DNA from 4 places in the Enterobacter sp. KBR-315C3_2022 genome. Region 4 is predicted to be linked to each of the others. Evidence: predicted binding sites of a transcription regulator. Region 4 holds the regulator's gene; each other region holds the start of a gene.

Region 1 (5,385 bases), on a different contig from region 4:
TGCTTGCCTTCGGTGCGCACCGCGCGCTGCGCCAGCACTTTCGAAGGTGCATCAGCCAGAGAGGCATCAGACAGCGTTACCGTTAAGACCGCGTCCGGCGGCAGCGCCACTTTCTGTTTGATCCACACCGTACCGGAAACATTTGGCTGCTGAATGGCCTGCTGTGATGGGGCGTTAATCCCGCTTTGACCTGCTGTTGGCACCGGCACATCGGCACTCTTACCGGCACAGGCGGACAGCGCCACCGCAATTGCCACACCACTTACCATAGGCACGAGTTTCATTGAAGTCTCCTTATCATCAATGCACCAGCGGGATCGATCCCATCTGATGTCGTTTCATTCACATAACGTAAACAAGTGTGGCACAAATCACGGATTTATGCCTAATTTCGCCCGGATATTAAGATTATTCTACCCGTCGGACCACTTACATTTCTGGGTTATAATCAGCCTATCTTTTGCCACGGCGTTTACTGAGGACCACTATGAGTCAGGCACTGAACAATCTGCTGACGTTACTTAATCTGGAAAAAATTGAGGAAGGGCTCTACCGCGGGCAAAGCGAAGATTTAGGCCTGCGCCAGGTCTTCGGCGGACAGGTCGTTGGGCAGGCGCTGTATGCCGCAAAGGAGACCGTTCCGGCAGACCGTCTGGTGCACTCCTTCCATAGCTATTTTCTGCGCCCTGGCGACAGCGCAAAGCCGATCGTGTACGACGTTGAGGTGCTTCGCGACGGCAACAGCTTTAGCGCGCGCCGCGTTGCGGCGATCCAGAACGGCAAACCGATCTTCTACATGACCGCCTCTTTCCAGGCGCCGGAGCCGGGCTATGAGCATCAAAAAACGATGCCGCCCGCCCCGTTGCCGGACGATCTGAAATCCGAAACGGAGATCGCCCGCGCGCTCGCCCACCTGCTGCCACCGCAGGCGAAGGAAAAATTCCTGTGCGACAAGCCGCTGGAGATCCGCCCGGTGGAATTTCACAATCCGATGAAGGGCCATACCGCCGAGCCGAAGCGCCAGGTCTGGATGCGCGCTAACGGCACGGTGCCGGAGGATTTCCGCGTTCACCAGAATCTGCTGGGCTATGCGTCTGATTTCAATTTCCTGCCGGTGGCGCTTCAGCCGCACGGCGTCGGATTCCTGGAAAAAGGGATGCAGGTCGCTACCATCGATCACTCGATGTGGTTCCACCGTCCGTTTGATATGAACGACTGGCTGTTGTACAGCGTCGAGAGCACGTCGGCCTCGAGCGCGCGCGGGTTTGTGCGCGGTGAGTTCTACACGCAGGATGGCGTTCTGGTCGCGTCAACGGTGCAGGAAGGGGTGATGCGCAATCGCGGTTGACGTTAAAAAGCCGGGTGGCGGCTTCGCCTGACCCGGCCTACAAAAGCACAACACGCAGGCCCGGTAAGCGCAGCGCCACCGGGCAGCGGACTCTACTCAGGCATTATACGCATTCTCGCCGTGGCTGTTGACGTCCAGCCCCTCGCGCTCCTGCTCTTCCGGCACGCGCAGGCCAACGGTCATGTCCGCCAGCTTGTAGCCGATAAAGGCCACCACGCCGGACCAGACGACGGTGATGGCGATGCTTTCCAGCTGCACCAGCACCTGATGAACCATGGTCACACCCTCCGCGTAGCCCACGCCACCCAGCGATTTCGCGGCGAAGATGCCCGTCATAATACAGCCGATGATGCCGCACACGCCGTGAACGCCGAATACGTCGCAAGGGTCGTCAACGCGCAGCACGCGTTTCAGCGCGGTAACGCCCCACAGGCCCGCCAGACCGGCGACCAGGCCGATAAGCAGCGCACCGCCCACGCCCACGTAACCACAAGCTGGCGTGATCCCGACCAGGCCGGCAATCGCACCGGAACACGCGCCCAGCAGCGACGGCTTGCCGCGAACGGCCCATTCGCCAAACACCCAGGAGAGAATGGCCCCCGCCGTGGCAACAACGGTGTTGACGAAAGCCAGAGCCGCGATTTCGTTCGCCGCGCTGGCAGAACCGGCGTTAAAGCCAAACCAGCCGAAGTAGAGGATCGCGGTACCGGTAAACACCATCGGCAGGTTGTGCGGTTTAAACGCTTCTTTGCCAAAGCCCACGCGCTTGCCAATCAGGTAGGCGCCCACCAGGCCCGCTACCGCGGCGTTGATGTGCACAACGGTACCGCCCGCAAAGTCCAGCGCGCCGTGTGACGCCAGCAGGCCGCCGCCCCAGACCATGTGCGCAATCGGCACGTAAGAGAGGGTCAGCCAGACCACCACGAAAATCAGTACCGCCGAGAAGCGGATGCGCTCCGCCAGCGCGCCGACGATAAGCCCCACGGTGATACAGGCAAACGAGCCCTGAAACGCGACGTGGATATACTGGTAGAAGCTGCCCATCAGCGCGGTCAATTCGATGTTTTTGAGCATCGCCCAGTTGAAGTTGCCGAAGAAGGCGTTGCCTTCCCCGAAGGCCAGCGAATAGCCGTACACCACCCACAGCACGCAGACCAGCGCGAAGGTCACGGCAACCTGGGTCAGCATCGACAGCACGTTTTTACCGCGGATCAGGCCGCCGTAAAACAGCGCAATGCCCGGGATAGTCATGAACAGCACCAGCGCGGTGCAGATCATCATAAAAGCGTTGTCGGCTTTATCCGCCACCGCTGGTGCAGCCATGGCCGCACCCGGCAGCAGCGCTAACGATGCCAGACCTGTTGTCATTTTTGCTATCTTCATTTTCTCGATCCCTATCACTGTGTGCCAGGCGTTAATTACAGTGCCGCTTCGTCAGATTCGCCGGTACGGATGCGAATGACGCGCTGCAGTTCAGCAACGAAAATTTTGCCGTCGCCAATTTTTCCGGTGTAGGCCGCTTTGCTCACCGCTTCAACAACCTCGTCGAGCTGATCGTCAGCAATCGCGACGTCTATTTTCACTTTCGGCAGGAAATTAACGCTGTACTCCGCCCCGCGATACAGTTCGGCATGCCCTTTCTGACGACCGAAGCCTTTCACTTCGGTGACCGTCAGGCCCTGAATCCCCATGGAAGAGAGCGCTTCACGCACGTCTTCAAGTTTGAATGGTTTAATAATCACCGTAACCAGCTTCATAAATCCCCTCCAGTCAGAATTTGCCAATGGCCGCAGCTCGCACGTGAAAGCTATTGCAAGCGGTGTGCCAAAACAGGAATGGAGGTGAATACGCGGTTGAACGCGCGTAAATGCGCGGGAAGGACAGGACGGGCGAAAAAAAACGCACCATGGCAGTGCATGGCGCGTTTCCGTTTTGCACCAACAGCGACGAGCGTCAGCGCATTGCCTGCTTTTAGTGCATCAGGCGCTAAGGGTTTCTTCTTCGCGCGCGCTGGCGGCGAGCTCTTCGCCCGCCAGCTGGAGCTGATACATCTGCCAGTAGCGGCCTTTGGCCTCCAGCAGCTGTTTGTGCGTCCCGCGCTCGACGGCCTGGCCGCGATGCAGCACCAGAATGGTGTCCGCCTCAACGATCGTGGAAAGGCGGTGGGCAATCACCACCAGCGTCGTATGGTCGCGTACGGCGGCCAGCGCCTGCTGGATAGCCTGCTCCGTGCCGGAGTCAATGCTGGCCGTCGCTTCGTCGAGGATCAGCACCTGCGGCGTCTCAATCAGCACGCGCGCCAGCGCCAGAAGCTGCTTTTGACCGACGGAGAGGTTATTCCCCTGCTCGCCCAGCTTCGTATTGATGCCGTCGCTGAACCCGCGCGCCAGCTCCGCCAGCTGCACTTTTTCCAGCACGTCCCAGACCTGCTCCTGGTTATACGGACGGCCCAGCGTGACGTTGGCATAGAACGTATCCGCCAGCACGACCGGATCTTGCTGCACCATCGCCACGCCTTTGCGCAGCACGCCGTGGCTGAGCGAGGCGAGCGGACGCCCGTCCAGGCGGATCTCCCCGTGCGTTAACGGGTAGTAACCCATCAGCAGGCTGGCGAGGGTGCTCTTGCCGCTGCCGGTGTGCCCGACCAGCGCCACGAAGCCGCGCGACGGGACGTCAAGGTTAATGTCCTGGAGCACCAGCCGGTCTTCGCGATAGGCGAACGAGACGTTATCAAACGTGATGCTGCCGCTTTGCAGAGGCCGCTCGTCGCTGCCGTAGGTCTGCCGCGGTCGGTCCATCAGCTCAAACACGCGTTCCCCGGCCACAACGGCCTGCTGCAGCATCGACTGCTGGGTCGTCAGCTCGATCAGCGGCTCGTTAAGCCGCCCAAGATAGCTGATAAACGCGTACAGCACCCCCACCTCAATGGTGCCGCGCGTCGTCAGGCCAAACAGCATCAGCAGCCCGCACAGCACCAGCGCGGAGAAGAGGCTCAGGAGCGGACGCAGCAGGAAGCCGTCAAGGCGCAGGGTTTGCATGCGTGCCATATAGTGCGAGCGGCTGGCCTCGCCCATACGCTCGCCAAACCGCGCCTGCTGGCGGAACTGCTGGATCACGCTCATGCCGTTGATCACTTCGTTAAAGCCGTCATTGATGTCCGCCAGATAGGCGCGCACGCGGCGAACGATCGGCGTGCTGTAGCGCTGGTAAATCACCATCACGATCAGCACCGCCGGGAAGATGGTGATGGCCACCAGCGCCATGCGCCAGTCGAGGCTAAACATCGCCACCAGCATCGCGCCAATCAGCGCCGCGCTGCGCAGCACGGTGGCGACCACGGTGACGTAGAGATCGCGAATGACTTCGGTATCGTTGGTGACGCGCGAAATCACCTGCCCGACCGGCTGGGTGTCGAACTCGCTGAGCGGCTGGCGCAGCGCTGCATCCATCACGTCCGTTCGCAGCTGCTGCACCACGCCAACGGCCGCCCGGTTAAAGAGCAGCGACTGGGCGTAGTGCAGCGAGGCCGCGGTGATTTGCAGCCCCACGTAGGCGACGCCAAGCCCGGCCACCAGCCCCAGCGGCATATAGCTTTTCGCCACCATGTTGTCGATAAAGTAGCTGATGAGCAGCGGGCCGCTCACTTCGGCAATCGCCGCGATCCATAGCAGGAGCACGGCAATCGACAGCGGCTTGCGCCAGGGAGAACCGTACGCCAGCAGGCGCTTGAGCGTTGGCCATAGCTGTCCAAAATTACGCATCTTTCGCCTCCTGACCCTGCTCGGGGGCATCATCCAGCGCTGCTTCGAGCTGCTGGTAGCGGTACATGTCGCGATACCAGCCCGGCTGGTCGGCAAGCTGCTCGTGCTGGCCGCGCTGGGCAATATGCCCGTGCTGAAGCACTAAAATTTCATTTGCTTCCGTCAGCGCAGAAAGACGATGCGCGCTGATGATCACCGTGCGCCCCTCGCCCCACTGGCGCAGGTTGTGCAGGATCTGGTGCTCGGTGCGCCCGTCGACGGCAGAAAGCGCGTCGT
Region 2 (5,385 bases), on a different contig from region 4:
GGCGGCATCCAGGTCCGAGTGCGCGGTCATTATGATGACCGGAAGCATCGGATGACGCTGTTTGATCTGCTTTAAGAGCGCCAGCCCGTCCATGCCCGGCATACGAATGTCCGACAGCAGCACGTCCGGCGTTTTGGTGGTGAGTGCGTCGAGCACCTCGCTGCCGCTTTCAAACGTTGTGCAGCTTAATCCGGCCCCCGTGAGCGCGCGTTCAAGCACCCAACGGATGGAGCTATCGTCATCGACTACCCAGACTATCCCTCGTTGCATACTCGTCACCTTTATTTTTTAATCGGCAGGAAAACCGAGAACTCGGTATGTCCCGGCCAACTGGTAAATTCAATTTTGCCTGAGTGTTGGTCAATCAGGCTGCGGGCAATGGATAATCCCAGGCCGGTACCGCCTTCGCGCCCGCTCACCATCGGGTAGAACAGCGTGTCCTGCAAATGCGGTGGAATGCCCGGCCCGTTATCCTCAACGTCGATGCGCGCCGCCAGGCGATAGCGCACGCCGTGCAGCGTGAGCTGGAACGCCGTGCGGGTGCGCAGAATGATCTCGCCCCCTTCCGGTCCCAGCGCCTGCAGCGCGTTACGCACGATGTTCAGCAGCACCTGTTCAATCTGGTCGGGATCGTGCGCCAGCTCCGGCAGGCTGGGATCGTAGTCACGCACCAGCGTGACGTTTTCCGGCAGCTCCATCGACACCAGCTTCACCACGCGCTCCGCCACCTTGTGGATGCTCTCTGAAACGTGCATGCCGGGGTGCTGCGGCCCTAAAAGACGGTCCACCAGATTACGCAGGCGGTCCGCCTGCTCGATGATAACGTTGGTATATTCCGCCAGCGAAGGATCGGGCAGCGCTTTGGTTAACAGCTGCGCCGCGCCGCGCAGGCCGCCCAGCGGGTTTTTGATTTCGTGGGCCAGGCCGCGCACCAGGTCGCGGGCGGCTATTTGCTGCGCATGCTGAAGCTGTTCCTGGCTCAGGCGGCGCTGATTGTCCATCGGCGCCATCTCCAGCAGGATCATGCCGTCAGGAAGACGCTGCGCCGTCAGGGAGAGAATATGCGAGCGCCCGTCAATCACCAGCGTCACTTCGTTGTCGGTAAACCCCTGTCCGGCGAGCAGGCTTTCGCGCATCAGCTCGACGTTCAGCGAGAAATAGCTCAGCAGCTCCGGGAGCGGGGTGCCAAACAGCTTGCGCGCGCTCTGCGCCAGCAGCTGCTGCGCCGCCGGGTTGGCGTAATGCACGGCCAGCTCGTCATCAACAAGCAAAATGCTGGTAATCAGGGAATTGAGGATCTGCCCAGCATCGGGCAGCGTGCCAGTTGCCATTCAGCAGTCTCCTGGAGTTGTTTGCACTAATTTAGTGCAGTATAGCTTTTTGTTAACAAAAAGCGCGGGGAATCAGACCGTTGGCGGAGAAAAAAGCCCATCCTGAGATGGGCTAAAAAGTTTCCACGGCAACTAAAACCTGCGTCTTTCTCGCTACAGCCGCGTTGCTGCGGCAAGAAATCCATTGGCTTTTAAAACTCTCGCGACGCATTGCGCAGAGTTTTTATTCTTCTTTAAACGCTGTAGTACAGTTCGAACTCAACCGGGTGCGGCGTCATGCGTACGCGGTCGTTCTCTTCGGTGCGCAGCGCGATGTAAGCGTCGATCGCTTCATCGGTGAACACGCCGCCGGCCGTCAGGAACTCACGGTCTGCGTCCAGCGCCTGCAGGGCTTCTTCCAGAGAGCCTGCAACCTGTGGGATCTCTTTCGCTTCTTCTGGCGGCAGATCGTACAGGTTTTTATCCATGGCTTCGCCAGGGTGGATCTTGTTCTTAATACCGTCCAGACCGGCCATCAGCAGCGCGGCGAAGCACAGGTATGGGTTAGCCGCCGGGTCCGGGAAGCGCACTTCGATACGACGCGCTTTCGGAGAAGCAACCACCGGGATACGGATAGAAGCGGAACGGTTACGGGCAGAGTAGGCCAGCATAACCGGCGCTTCGTAGCCTGGGACCAGACGCTTGTAGGAGTTGGTGGTTGGGTTCGCCAGGGCGTTGATCGCTTTAGCGTGCTTAATCACACCGCCGATGTAGTGCAGCGCCTGCTCGGACAGACCGGCATACTTGTCGCCAGAGAACAGGTTGGTACCGTTCTTGGACAGGGACATGTGGCAGTGCATACCGGAACCGTTGTCGCCAAACATCGGTTTTGGCATGAAGGTCGCGGTTTTACCGAAACGGTGCGCCACGTTGTGCACAACGTATTTGTAGATCTGAATCTCGTCCGCTTTCTTGGTCATGGTGTTAAAGCGGGTTGCGATTTCGTTCTGGCCAGCAGTAGCCACTTCGTGGTGATGCGCTTCAACCACCAGGCCCATCTCTTCCATGATCAGACACATGGTAGAGCGGATGTCCTGTGAAGAATCGACCGGAGGAACCGGGAAGTAACCGCCTTTCACGCCAGGACGGTGACCTTTGTTACCACCTTCGTATTTGGTGGAGGAGTTCCACGCGCCTTCGATGTCATCGATAGCCACGTGAGAACCGGAAATCGTTGCGCCGAAGCGGATGTCGTCGAACAGGAAGAACTCAGGCTCTGGCCCGAACAGCACGGTGTCCGCGATGCCGGTAGAACGTAGATACTCTTCAGCGCGTTTCGCGATGGAGCGCGGGTCGCGGTCGTAGCCCTGCAGCGTGCCTGGCTCGAGGATATCGCAACGGATGATCAGCGTAGACTCTTCGAAGAACGGGTCAATGAGCGCAGTAGAGGCGTCTGGCATCAGAACCATGTCGGATTCGTTAATGCCTTTCCAGCCGCCGATGGAGGAGCCGTCAAACATTTTGCCTTCTTCAAAGAATTCGGCGTTCACCTGATGAGCAGGAATTGTGACGTGCTGTTCTTTACCTTTGGTATCGGTGAAGCGCAGATCAACAAACTTCACTTCATGTTCGTTCAGCATCGTCAAAACGTGTTCAGCGGACATACTTACTCTCCAGATTGGTCATTGTCGTCGTGGTAACGAGGTCTTCAAATCGGCCGTGCTGCCATTTTTTTACTGTATTTCTGTAAAGCGAAATCTGTGCCAACTTTTAAAACACCCCAAAAAGGCGTTATCATGCGCACCATAGTGCAAAAGTGCTGCACTACAATGGATTTGTTGCACCAGTATAGTGCTTCAATGTGAACATTGAGCACCATATTGGTGCAATTTACGTTAAAGTGCCCTTTTACCGCTCCGTGAAAGCGATCACAAAGCATCTCTGCAATACTTGTTTGCGGGGGATGTTTGTGATCCTGTTTTGTAGTGCGATTAATCCGTGTACAATAACGCGCTATTTCTAAATGCCTGAGGCAAAGTTGTGATCGAAAAATTGCGTAACATCGCCATCATCGCGCACGTCGACCATGGTAAAACTACCCTGGTTGATAAGCTGCTGCAGCAGTCCGGTACGTTTGATGCTCGTGCCGAAACTCAAGAACGCGTGATGGACTCCAACGATTTGGAGAAAGAGCGTGGGATTACCATCCTCGCCAAAAACACCGCCATCAAATGGAATGACTACCGTATCAACATCGTTGATACCCCAGGCCACGCCGACTTCGGTGGTGAAGTTGAACGTGTAATGTCCATGGTAGACTCCGTTCTGCTGGTCGTTGACGCAATGGATGGCCCAATGCCGCAGACGCGCTTTGTGACCAAAAAGGCGTTTGCCCATGGTCTGAAGCCAATTGTTGTTATCAACAAAGTTGACCGCCCTGGCGCGCGTCCTGACTGGGTTGTTGATCAGGTATTCGACCTGTTCGTTAACCTCGACGCGACCGACGAGCAGCTGGACTTCCCTATCGTTTACGCTTCTGCGCTGAACGGTATCGCCGGTCTGGACCACGAAGACATGGCTGAAGACATGACCCCGCTGTATCAGGCGATTGTTGACCGTGTTCCGGCTCCAAACGTCGATCTCGACGGCACCCTGCAGATGCAGATCTCTCAGCTGGACTACAACAACTACGTTGGCGTCATCGGCATTGGTCGCATCAAGCGCGGTAAAGTTAAGCCTAACCAGCAGGTCACTATCATCGATAGCGAAGGCAAAACCCGTAACGGTAAAGTCGGTAAAGTCCTGACTCACCTGGGTCTTGAGCGTATCGAGAGCGACATTGCTGAAGCGGGCGATATCATTGCCATCACCGGTCTGGGTGAGCTGAACATCTCCGACACCATCTGCGATCCGCAGAACGTCGAAGCGCTGCCGGCCCTGTCCGTTGATGAACCAACCGTATCCATGTTTTTCAACGTCAACACCTCTCCGTTCTGTGGTAAAGAAGGTAAGTTCGTTACCTCTCGTCAGATCCTTGACCGCCTGAACAAAGAGCTGGTGCACAACGTTGCGCTGCGCGTTGAAGAAACCCCAGATGCGGACGCATTCCGCGTTTCCGGTCGTGGTGAGCTGCACCTGTCAGTTCTGATCGAAAACATGCGTCGTGAAGGTTTCGAAATGGCGGTTTCCCGTCCGAAAGTTATCTTCCGCGAAATCGACGGCCGCAAACAAGAGCCGTTCGAAAACGTGACCCTGGACGTTGAAGAGCAGCACCAGGGTTCTGTAATGCAGGCGCTGGGCGAGCGTAAAGGCGACCTGAAAAACATGAATCCAGACGGCAAAGGCCGCGTGCGTCTCGACTACGTGATCCCAAGCCGCGGCCTGATCGGCTTCCGTTCAGAGTTCATGACCATGACCTCTGGTACCGGTCTGCTGTACTCCACCTTCAGCCACTACGACGACGTTCGTCCGGGCGACGTGGGCCAGCGTAACAACGGCGTGCTGATCTCCAACGGTCAGGGCAAAGCGGTTGCGTTTGCACTGTTCAGCCTGCAGGACCGCGGTAAGCTGTTCCTGGGTCACGGTGCGGAAGTGTACGAAGGCCAGATCATCGGTATTCACAGCCGTTCTAACGACCTGACCGTAAACTGCCTGACCGGTAAGAAACTGACCAACATGCGTGCGTCCGGTACGGACGAAGCAACGGTTCTGGTTCCACCGATCAAGATGACCCTGGAGCAGGCTCTGGAGTTCATCGATGATGACGAACTGGTAGAAGTGACTCCACAGTCAATTCGTATCCGTAAACGTCACCTGACCGAGAACGATCGTAAACGCGCAATGCGCGGTGCGAAAGAAGAGTAATTTTTACTCTGAATGAAAAAAGCCGCTGACTTCAGCGGCTTTTTTGTGGCTGACGTTCAGGCGGTGCTCAGCGTGTCCCGGGCATTAATTTTTGCGGTATCTGAAACCTGTACCTGCTTACGCCGGGCCAGTTCTTCGATGATCAGCGCAAACCGCGCCTCGTTGAGCCTGTAAAAAAGCCCCATCGTTAATGCCGCGAGAATAGCCAGCG
Region 3 (5,385 bases), on a different contig from region 4:
ACCTGCTCAAACGCCGCCGGGCTGCCCGGCAGAATGTTCTGGCTCTCCAGCTGTTCAATCAGCAGCGCGTTGTTGAGCGCCCCGGAGGCCAGGGCGGCGATCAGCCGAAGCTCTTCGTCGCTGAAGGTGTCGAACTGGTCAGGGGACATGCCGTCCAGCGTCAGCGCGCCAATCAGGTTTTGTCCGGCAAACAGCGGCAGGCCGATGCAGGCGTGAACCTTCAGGCTTTCCTGACCGGGAATAAGGCCGTCATACGGGTCGGGCAGCGAGCTGTCCGCCGGGAAGCGCACCACGTCACCGGCGCGGGCGATGGTCACGAGGCGCGGGTGGCCTTCGAGCGTAAAGCGCCGCCCCAGCACGTCCTGCGCCAGCCCGTCGATCGCCAGCGGAATAAACTGCCGCCCCTCGTAGCGCAGCAGCGCCGAGGCGTCGCAGCCCAGCACGTGGCGCAGCGTGGAGATCAGCCGCTGAAAACGATCCGGGTGGCCGATACCGGTTTGCAATTCAATGGCGATCTTCGCCAGCACGTCTACGGAAAAGCTCATCTGCGCCTCGCTGTCATTTTGACAATGCATCATGTCATATTGACAATAAAACACATAGTCATAATGACTAATCATTTCGGATAATAAAAATTAAAAACCTTTAAAATCAATAAAATAAAAGTTGGCACGCAACTTGATATAGCTAACCCATCTTTTTTGAACATGCGATATTAACGCTGAGGTTGCTATGTCTATTCTGGTTAAAAATAACATTCATTGGGTTGGTCAACGCGACTGGGAAGTGCGTGATTTCCACGGGACGGAATACAAAACGCTGCGCGGCAGCAGCTATAACAGCTATCTCATTCGCGAAGGCAAAAACGTGCTGATCGATACCGTCGATCACAAATTCAGCCGCGAGTTCGTGCAGAACCTGCGCGGCGAAATCGACCTGAACGACATCGACTACATCATCATCAACCACGCGGAAGAGGACCACGCCGGGGCGCTGACCGAGCTGATGTCCCACATTCCGGACACGCCAATCTACTGCACCACCAACGCCATCGATTCCATCAACGGCCATCACCACCATCCGGAGTGGAACTTCCACACCGTGAAAACCGGCGACGCGCTGGATATCGGCAACGGCAAGCAGCTGATCTTCGTTGAAACGCCGATGCTCCACTGGCCGGACAGCATGATGACCTACATGACCGGCGACGCGGTGCTGTTCAGCAACGACGCCTTCGGCCAGCACTACTGCGACGAGCGCCTGTTTAACGACGAAGTGGACCAGACCGAGCTGTTCGAGCAGTGCCAGCGCTACTACGCCAACATCCTGACGCCGTTCAGCCGCCTGGTGACGCCGAAAATCACCGAGATCCTCGGCTTCAACCTGCCGGTGGATATGATTGCCACCTCCCACGGCGTGGTGTGGCGCGAAAACCCAACCCAGATCGTCGAGCTGTACCTGAAGTGGGCGGCGGACTATCAGGAAGACCGCATCACCATTTTCTACGACACCATGTCCAACAACACCCGCATGATGGCGGACGCGATTGCTCAGGGCATTAACGAAGTCGACCCGAACGTGGCGGTGAAAATCTTCAACGTGGCGCGCAGCGATAAAAACGAGATCCTGACCAACGTCTTCCGCTCCAAGGGGGTGCTGGTGGGCACCTCCACGATGAACAACGTGATGATGCCGAAAATTGCCGGGCTGGTGGAGGAGATGACCGGCCTGCGCTTTCGCAACAAGCGCGCCAGCGCCTTTGGCTCCCACGGCTGGAGCGGCGGCGCGGTTGACCGCCTCTCCACGCGTTTACAGGATGCCGGCTTTGAGATGTCGATGAGCCTGAAGGCAAAATGGCGTCCGGATATCGACGCGCTGGAAATCTGCCGCCAGCACGGGCGTGACGTTGCGCGTCAGTGGGCGCTTGCACCGCTTCCTGAAGCTTCAGCAAAAACCGTCGAACAGCCGCCAGCCTGTGCCGCAGCAGCCAGCGCCGATCTCGGCCCGCGCATGCAGTGCAGCGTCTGCCAGTGGATTTACGACCCGGAACTGGGCGAGCCGCTGCAGGACGTCGCTCCGGGCACGCCGTGGAGCGAGGTGCCGGACAACTTCCTCTGCCCGGAATGTTCCCTCGGCAAAGACGTTTTTGACGAACTGGCGACGGAGGCAAAATGAGCAACGGGATCGTTATCATCGGCTCGGGCTTTGCCGCCCGCCAGCTGGTGAAAAATATCCGCAAGCAGGACGCGAGCGTGCCGCTGACGGTGATCGCCGCCGACAGCATGGACGAGTACAACAAGCCGGATTTGAGCCACGTGATGAGCCAGAACCTGCGCGCCGAAGACCTCACCCGCCAGACGGCGGGGGAGTTCGCCGAGCAGTTTAACCTGCGCCTGTTCCCCTACACCCGGATTACCGACATCGACGCCGCTGCCCGCGTGGTGAAAGCCAAAGATCGGACGTGGCAGTACGACAGGCTGGTGCTGGCAACGGGGGCAACCGCCTTCGTGCCGCCGGTTGAGGGCCGCGAGCTGATGATCACGCTCAACAGCCAGCAGGAGTACCAGGCCAGCGAAACCGTGCTCCGCGACGCGCGGCGGGTGATGATTGTCGGCGGCGGCCTGATTGGCACCGAGCTGGCGATGGACTTCTGCCGGGCGGGAAAATCGGTCACTCTCGTCGACCACGCGGCCAGCATACTCTCGGCGCTGATGCCCGCAGAAGTAAGCAGTCGCTTACAGCATCGCCTGACCGATATGGGCGTGCACCTGTTGCTGAAATCGCAGCTTCAGGGGCTGGTGAAAACCGAGGGCGGCATTCGCGCGACGCTCGACCGCAGCCGCAGCGTGGAGGTCGACGTGGTGGTCGCCGCCACCGGGTTACGCCCGGAAACCGCGCTGGCGCATCGTGCCGGAGCGGAAACGCACCGCGGCGTGAAGGTCGACAGCTGCCTGCAAACCACCCAGCCGGATATTTACGCCCTGGGCGACTGCGCGGAAATCAACGGCCAGGTTCTGCCGTTCCTGCAGCCCATTCAGCTCAGTGCGATGTATCTGGCGAAAAACCTGCTCGGCGGCAGCGCGCCGCTGAAGCTCCCCGCCATGCTGGTGAAGGTGAAAACGCCGGAGCTGCCGCTGCACCTCGCGGGCGAAACGCAGCGACAGGATCTCAGCTGGCAAATCGCCGTTGAACCACAGGGAATGGTGGCGCGCGGCGTCGATGAAAGCGGCCAGCTGCGCGCCTTTGTAGTGAGCGAAGAGCGGATGAAGGAGGCGTTCGCGCTGCTGAAACTGTTACCTGCTTAACCCTCGCATTGCCGGGTGGCGCTTCGCTTACCCGGCCTACTTAAAAGCTTAACCCTCGTACTGCCGGGCAACAAAAAGGGCTGCGAGGTTCAGGAGCGCACCACCAGCGCGTCGTAACCGCGCCAGCGGTAGTTGACCATCGAGATCAGCCAGCAGGCGACGAACAGCCCCACCACCACAAACCCGGCGTTGCCGAGGTTGTCATTCACCCCCGCCACCGCGTCCCACAGCCCGCCGCTGAGGCCAAATTTATCCATCAGCAGCCCCAGCGCTTCCAGCCCGCCGATAAACAGCGCCACCACCACCGAGGTGCCGGTGATCGTCATGTTGTAGTAAAGCTTGCGCTGCGGCTTGTTGAACGCCCAGCCGTACGCGCCCACCATCAGCAGGTTGTCGAGCGTGTCCACCAGCGCCATGCCGCTGGCGAAAAGCGCCGGGAAGACCATGATCGACCAGATCGACATGCCGTGAGAGGCGCTGGCGGCAGAAATGCCGAGCACGCCAATTTCCGTCGCGGTGTCAAAGCCCAGGCCAAACAGGAAGCCGACGAGGTACATCTGCCAGCTTTTGTTCACCAGGCGGAAGGTCTTGCCAAACAGCCAGCTCATCGCCCCGCCCTGCGCCGCGGGGACGACCGCATCGCTGACCTCGCGCCCGTTTTTCAGCGCCTGGAAGCTGCGCCAGACGCCGCGCAAAATCACCATGTTGACCAGCGCCATCGCCAGCAGGAAGGTGGCGGAAACGGCCGTGCCAATCAGGCTACCCGTCTCATGGAACCACGCCATGTTTTTCTGAAACGCCGTGGCGGTCGCCGCGATGGCAATCGACGCCAGCACCACGATGGTGGAGTGGCCGAGCGAGAACCAGGCCCCCACGCCTGAAGGGCGCTTGCCCTGCTGCATCATCTTGCGCGTGACGGTATCAATCGCCGCAATGTGGTCGGCATCCACCGCGTGGCGCAGCCCGTAGCCCCAGGCCAGCAGGCTTGCCGCCATCAGCGCCGTGCTGCCGCTGAAGCTATGCCATGCCCATCCCCAGGCCAGCAGGTTAGCCATGATGAGCGCCAGCAGCAGCGCCGCCGCGCGAGGTTCATTGCGTAGAAGTCGTAACATTTTAAGTCCTTTGTGAACATGTCCGGGCAGCGGCAACAACGGCCTGTCCGAACGAGATTGCCCCGTCGCCTGAAGGCAGGCGATGAGGAAAAAGAAGCGTGAAGTCAGAAAGATAGTGGCGCAGGCGCGCGCGCAGCAGGCGGTTGTGCAGCACGCCGCCGCTCAGGCAGATTGTCGAAAGCGACAGGCGGCGGGCATGACGCGCGGCTAATTCCGCCAGCCCTTTTGCCAGCGCGTCGTGAAACGCCCACGCGCGCTCGCTGGGCCCGGCCTGCCAGTTCAGCCACTGCTGCCAGAAAAGCGCGAGGTTTTCCACCGCCAGCGTGACCGGATGTTCTACGCCCGCGCAGCGCGCCGCCAGCGCTTCAAGACGACAGGCCGCCTCGCCTTCGTAGCTCTGCCTTTCAGGCGCGATGCCCAGCGCGCAGGCCACCGCGTCGAAAAGCCGACCGCAGGAAGAGGCCAGCGGCGCGTTGATCCCGCGGGCTATCGCCCTCTCAAGCAGCGCCCAGCCCTGCTGGCGCACCGCGCATGTTTCGGGGCGCTGCTGCCAGTCCGGCACAAACGCCAGGCAGTGGGCGAGCAGGCTGCGCCAGGGCTGCATAGCGGCCAGATCGCCGCCCGGCAGCGCCACGGCGGGCAGCCCGCCCAGGCGCTCGCACTCGAGGTAATTGACCCGCAGGCACTCGCCGCCCCACAGCGCGCAGTTCTCGCCCATGCCGATCCCGTCCAGCGTCAGGGCGATGGCGTCGCCTGCATCCAGCGCCCAGCCGTTTTCGGCCAGGCACGCCGCCGCGTGGGCGTGGTGGTGCAGCACCGTCTCAACGGGCAGCCCCTGCTCCTCCGCCCATTTCCGCGCGCGATAGCCCGGGTGCGCATCGCACACCGCGCGCTCGGCGTTGAACGCGTAGATCTGCTGCATCACCGACAGCGCCGAGCGCCACTGGGCCTCGACGCCTTCGTCGCTC
Region 4 (5,385 bases):
TGCGGGCAACATCATCATCGATGATGAAGACATTAGCCTGCTGCCGCTGCACGCGCGCGCGCGTCGCGGTATTGGCTACCTGCCGCAGGAAGCCTCCATTTTCCGTCGCCTGAGCGTCTTCGATAACCTGATGGCCGTGCTGCAGATCCGTGACGATCTCACCAGCGAGCAGCGCACCGACCGCGCGAACGAGCTGATGGAGGAGTTCCACATAGAACACCTGCGCGACAGCCTCGGTCAGGCGCTCTCCGGCGGTGAACGCCGCCGCGTTGAGATTGCCCGCGCGCTGGCCGCTAACCCAAAATTCATCCTGCTGGATGAACCGTTTGCCGGCGTTGACCCGATTTCCGTTATCGATATCAAACGTATTATCGAGCATCTGCGCGACAGCGGGCTTGGCGTGCTGATCACCGACCACAACGTTCGTGAAACGCTGGCCGTTTGCGAGCGCGCGTATATCGTGAGCCAGGGCCACCTGATTGCCCACGGTACGCCGCAGCAGATCCTTGAAGATGAGCATGTTAAGCGCGTGTACCTTGGGGAAGACTTCAGACTCTGATAGGGTAGAGGTCACGAAACGCTGACGCGGAGAAAAATGCTCTGAACATGAAGCAAGGTTTGCAATTAAGGCTCAGCCAGCAACTGGCGATGACGCCGCAGCTCCAGCAGGCAATCCGCCTGTTGCAGCTGTCCACGTTAGAACTCCAGCAGGAGCTCCAGCAGGCGCTGGACAGCAACCCGCTGCTGGAGCAAACCGATCTTCATGACGAAGTAGACGCTCAGCAAACACAGGATACCGAAACCCTCGACACCGCGGACGCTCTCGAGCAAAACGAGATGCCGGACGAGCTGCCTCTCGACGCCAGCTGGGATGAAATCTACACCGCGGGCACCCCTTCCGGGACGCGCGCGGACTATCAGGATGACGAGCTGCCCGTTTATCAGGGTGAAACGACCCAGTCGCTACAGGATTACCTGATGTGGCAGGTGGAGCTGACGCCCTTCTCCGATACCGATCGCGCCATTGCGACCTCAATTGTCGATGCCGTCGATGACACCGGGTATTTAACCGTCACGCTGGACGATATTCTCGAAAGCATCGGTAACGATGAGATCGAGCTTGAAGAAGTTGAAGCCGTTTTAAAGCGTATCCAGCGCTTCGACCCGGTGGGCGTGGCGGCGAAAGATCTGCGCGACTGCCTGCTGATCCAGCTCTCCCAGTTCGGTAAAGAGGTGCCGTGGATTGACGAAGCCCGCCTGATCGTCAGCGAACATCTCGATCTGCTGGCTAACCATGATTTCCGCTCGCTCATGCGCGTGACGCGCCTCAAAGAAGAGGTGCTTAAGGAAGCGGTAAGCCTGATCCAGTCGCTCGATCCGCGCCCCGGCCAGTCGATCCAGACCAGCGAGCCGGAATACGTCATTCCGGACGTGCTGGTGAGAAAACATAACGACCGATGGGTTGTTGAACTCAATTCCGACAGCCTTCCTCGCCTGCAAATCAATCAGCAATATGCCTCCCTGTGCACCAGCGCGCGTAATGATTCCGATAATCAGTACATTCGCAGTAACCTGCAGGAAGCGCGATGGCTGATTAAAAGCCTTGAAAGCCGAAACGATACGCTCCTGCGCGTCAGCCGCTGCATTGTCGAACAGCAGCAGGCGTTCTTCGAGCAGGGCGAAGAGTATATGAAACCGATGGTGCTGGCGGATATCGCCCAGGCCGTCGAGATGCACGAATCAACCATTTCTCGCGTGACCACGCAGAAGTATCTGCACAGTCCGCGCGGCATATTTGAGCTTAAGTATTTCTTCTCCAGCCATGTGAATACCGAAGGCGGCGGCGAAGCCTCGTCAACGGCAATTCGCGCTCTGGTGAAGAAGTTGATCGCCGCGGAAAACCCCGCGAAGCCACTGAGCGACAGTAAGTTGACCACCCTTCTCTCCGATCAGGGTATTATGGTGGCACGACGTACCGTTGCGAAGTATCGAGAGTCTTTATCCATTCCGCCGTCAAACCAGCGTAAACAACTGGTCTGACACAACCGATAAGGAAGACACTATGCAGCTCAATATCACAGGACACAACGTCGAAATTACTGAGGCTTTACGCGAGTTTGTGAACGCGAAGTTCGCCAAGCTCGAACAGTATTTCGAGAGGATCAATCAGGTCTATGTTGTGTTAAAAGTGGAGAAAGTGACTCACATCTCGGATGCCACCCTGCACGTTAACGGGGGTGAACTTCATGCCAGTGCGGAAGGGCAAGACATGTACGCAGCTATCGACGGCTTGATTGACAAGCTTGCGCGACAGCTTAATAAACATAAAGATAAACTGAAACAACACTAATTGTCCGGGCAGTTAACGGGTGCAGGACGGCCTGTTGTGGAGCACAACGGGCCATTTGTACAGTTAGCGCTTAGGTGAAATTATGATGAACAACGATTCCGCTCTTCAACTGAGCAATGTCCTTAACCAGGAATGTACCCGCAGTGGCGTTCACTGCCAGAGCAAAAAACGTGCGCTGGAGATCATCAGTGAGCTGGCCGCAAAACAGCTGGGCCTGCCGCCGCAGGTCGTGTTCGAAGCCATTCTGACCCGCGAAAAAATGGGCAGTACCGGCATCGGCAACGGCATTGCGATCCCCCACGGCAAACTGGAAGAAGACACCCTGCGTGCCGTCGGTGTTTTCGTGCAGCTTGAAACGCCAATCGCCTTTGACGCGATTGATAACCAGCCCGTCGATCTCCTCTTTGCGCTGCTGGTACCTGCCGATCAGACGAAAACGCATCTGCACACTCTTTCGCTGGTCGCCAAACGCCTGGCGGATAAAACCATTTGTCGTCGGCTGCGCTCCGCGCAAAGCGATGAAGAGCTTTATCAAATTATCACGGAAACAGAAGGCCGCCAGGAAGATGAGTAGCCGGGAGATGACCTTCACATCTGCTGCCCTGAGGAGAAACGGAACATGGTGCTGATGATCGTCAGCGGTCGTTCGGGTTCGGGAAAATCTGTAGCCCTGCGCGCGCTGGAAGATATGGGTTTTTACTGCGTAGATAACCTGCCGGTGGTGCTGCTGCCCGATCTGGCCCGCACGCTTGCGGACAGGCAGATCTCGGCGGCGGTCAGCATTGACGTCCGCAACATGCCGGAATCCCCCGAAATCTTCGAGCTGGCCATGAACAGCCTGCCGGATGCCTTCTCGCCTCAGCTGCTGTTCCTCGATGCTGACCGCAACACGCTGATCCGTCGCTACAGCGACACGCGTCGCTTGCACCCGCTTTCCAGTAAAAATCTTTCCCTGGAAAGCGCCATCGACGAGGAGAGCGACCTGCTGGAGCCGCTGCGCTCCCGCGCCGACCTGATTGTCGACACCTCCGAAATGTCCGTGCACGAGCTGGCGGAAATGCTGCGCACCCGTTTACTGGGCAAACGCGAGCGCGAGCTGACGATGGTATTCGAATCCTTCGGCTTCAAGCACGGCATTCCTATCGATGCGGACTATGTTTTCGACGTGCGCTTCCTGCCGAACCCGCACTGGGACCCGAAGCTGCGTCCGATGACCGGCCTCGACAAGCCGGTCGCAGCGTTCCTCGACAGGCACACAGAAGTTCACAATTTTATTTACCAGACGCGAAGCTACCTTGAGCTATGGTTACCTATGCTGGAGACCAACAACCGTAGCTACCTGACGGTGGCGATTGGCTGTACCGGCGGAAAACATCGTTCGGTCTATATCGCCGAACAGCTGGCCGACTACTTCCGCTCGCGCGGAAAGAACGTTCAGTCCCGTCATCGCACGCTGGAAAAACGTAAAACATGACCGTAAAACAGACCGTTGAGATCACCAACAAGCTGGGCATGCACGCCCGCCCGGCGATGAAGCTGTTTGAACTGATGCAGGGTTTTGATGCCGAGGTTCTGCTGCGTAACGACGAGGGCACCGAAGCCGAAGCCAACAGCGTGATCGCCCTGCTGATGCTGGATTCTGCCAAAGGTCGTCAGATTGAGGTGGAAGCCACCGGCCCGCAGGAAGAGGAAGCCCTGGCGGCAGTCATTGCGCTGTTTAACGCCGGGTTTGACGAAGACTGATCCCTGTCTCCGAGGCGGGTAGCGCTGCGCTTACCCGCCCTACATAAGCGCGTTTCTCTCCATAAATCCTTCCCCACCGAGCTGGCGCATCTGGCGCATGATCCACGCCTGGCGGCTTCGCACATAGCCGGAAGGGGCATCCGCTTTATAACGGATCGGGTTCGGCAACACGGCGGCCAGCAGCGCTGCTTCAGAGAGGCTCAGCCTGCTGGCGGGCTTATTAAAATAACGCTGCGACGCGGCTTCAACGCCAAAAACGCCGTCGCCAAACTCGGCGATATTCAAATACACGGTCAGAATACGCTTCTTGCTCCAGACCGTTTCAATACCCACCGTCAGGCCAGCCTCCAGCCCCTTTCTCATCCAGCTGCGGCCATCCCAAAGAAACAGGTTTTTCGCCGTCTGCTGAGACAGCGTCGACGCTCCGCGCACGCGACTTTCATTGCGCTCGTTGTGCGCCAGCGCTTTCTCTATCGCCGCCACGTCAAACCCCCAGTGTTCCGGGAATTTCTGATCTTCGGCCGCAATCACCGCCAGCCCCATCCACGGCGAGATGTCCTCCATGCCCACCCAGTCGGAATGGGCAACGTAGCGGAAATCCCCTGACAGCCATGCGCCGATCTGACGCTCGGCCATCACCGCGGAAAAGGGAACGGGCACGATGCTGAACAGGGCAATGCCGCCGCCCCAGAAGACCGCCAGAATCACGACAGCGCGCAGCAGGAGGCGTTTCACCCATGCGCCCGGGGAAAATTTGCGGCTCATTCAGTAAGAACCAGCACTCTGTCCACCAGCTTGTCGATCCCCGCGGCCGCCTCAGCGATGTTCTGCGCCAGCATGTACGCAGGCGTGGTGACGATTTTATTGTCTTCATCCACCACGATGTCATCCACCGGACAGGGCACGTGCTCGCCGCCCATCTCTTCAATCACCTCAGCGGTGTCGATATCGGTGCCGATGGTCAGGCGCAGCGGAAAATCAAAAATCTTAGGCAGCATGGCAGGCGCAATACAGATAAAGCCCTGCGGTTTCCCCGCCGCGTGCATCGCCAGCGACAGCGCTTTAAGATCCGGATCGACGCGACACTCCGCGCCCTGCGAAGCAAAGCTGCTCAGGTTTTTCGCCGCGCCGAAGCCGCCCGGCACAATTAACGCATCAAGCGCTGAGGCATCGGCCTCATTCAGAGGACGAATATCACCACGGACAATCCGCGCCGCTTCGATCAGCACGTTACGCGTTTCCGCCATCGGTTCGCCGGTCAGATGGTTAATGACATCGGCCTGATTTTTATC

What was found. The regulator sigma-54, encoded in region 4, starts transcription at its own class of promoters, with help from an activator protein. The targets are predictions, from matches to a motif close to GTTGGCACANNTTTCGCTNT.
Region 1: a site for sigma-54 is predicted at 3,158-3,177, ahead of glnK (P-II family nitrogen regulator). Genes of this name have one in related genera too.
Region 2: a site for sigma-54 is predicted at 3,059-3,078, ahead of glnA (glutamate--ammonia ligase). Genes of this name have one in related genera too.
Region 3: a site for sigma-54 is predicted at 666-685, ahead of norV (anaerobic nitric oxide reductase flavorubredoxin). Genes of this name have one in related genera too.

What each region holds. Positions count from the first base shown of each region.
Region 1 is NZ_JBGKEB010000004.1:131,266-136,650, reverse strand. Features, by position in the region: gene AB8804_RS06555 (YbaY family lipoprotein) at 1-284, opposite strand, end outside; gene tesB (acyl-CoA thioesterase II) at 488-1,348, shown strand; gene amtB (ammonium transporter AmtB) at 1,445-2,731, opposite strand; gene glnK (P-II family nitrogen regulator) at 2,767-3,105, opposite strand; gene AB8804_RS06535 (SmdB family multidrug efflux ABC transporter permease/ATP-binding protein) at 3,328-5,109, opposite strand; gene AB8804_RS06530 (SmdA family multidrug ABC transporter permease/ATP-binding protein) at 5,102-5,385, opposite strand, start outside.
Region 2 is NZ_JBGKEB010000007.1:12,294-17,678, forward strand. Features, by position in the region: gene glnG (nitrogen regulation protein NR(I)) at 1-270, opposite strand, end outside; gene glnL (nitrogen regulation protein NR(II)) at 282-1,331, opposite strand; gene glnA (glutamate--ammonia ligase) at 1,565-2,974, opposite strand; gene typA (ribosome-dependent GTPase TypA) at 3,351-5,174, shown strand; gene AB8804_RS09275 (MFS transporter) at 5,231-5,385, opposite strand, start outside.
Region 3 is NZ_JBGKEB010000015.1:24,756-30,140, forward strand. Features, by position in the region: gene norR (nitric oxide reductase transcriptional regulator NorR) at 1-545, opposite strand, end outside; gene norV (anaerobic nitric oxide reductase flavorubredoxin) at 733-2,175, shown strand; gene norW (NADH:flavorubredoxin reductase NorW) at 2,172-3,305, shown strand; gene AB8804_RS15935 (HoxN/HupN/NixA family nickel/cobalt transporter) at 3,395-4,417, opposite strand; gene hypF (carbamoyltransferase HypF) at 4,419-5,385, opposite strand, start outside.
Region 4 is NZ_JBGKEB010000026.1:33,453-38,837, reverse strand. Features, by position in the region: gene lptB (LPS export ABC transporter ATP-binding protein) at 1-559, shown strand, start outside; gene rpoN (RNA polymerase factor sigma-54) at 607-2,040, shown strand; gene hpf (ribosome hibernation promoting factor) at 2,063-2,350, shown strand; gene ptsN (PTS IIA-like nitrogen regulatory protein PtsN) at 2,433-2,924, shown strand; gene rapZ (RNase adapter RapZ) at 2,970-3,824, shown strand; gene npr (PTS phosphocarrier protein NPr) at 3,821-4,093, shown strand; gene mtgA (monofunctional biosynthetic peptidoglycan transglycosylase) at 4,133-4,858, opposite strand; gene elbB (isoprenoid biosynthesis glyoxalase ElbB) at 4,855-5,385, opposite strand, start outside.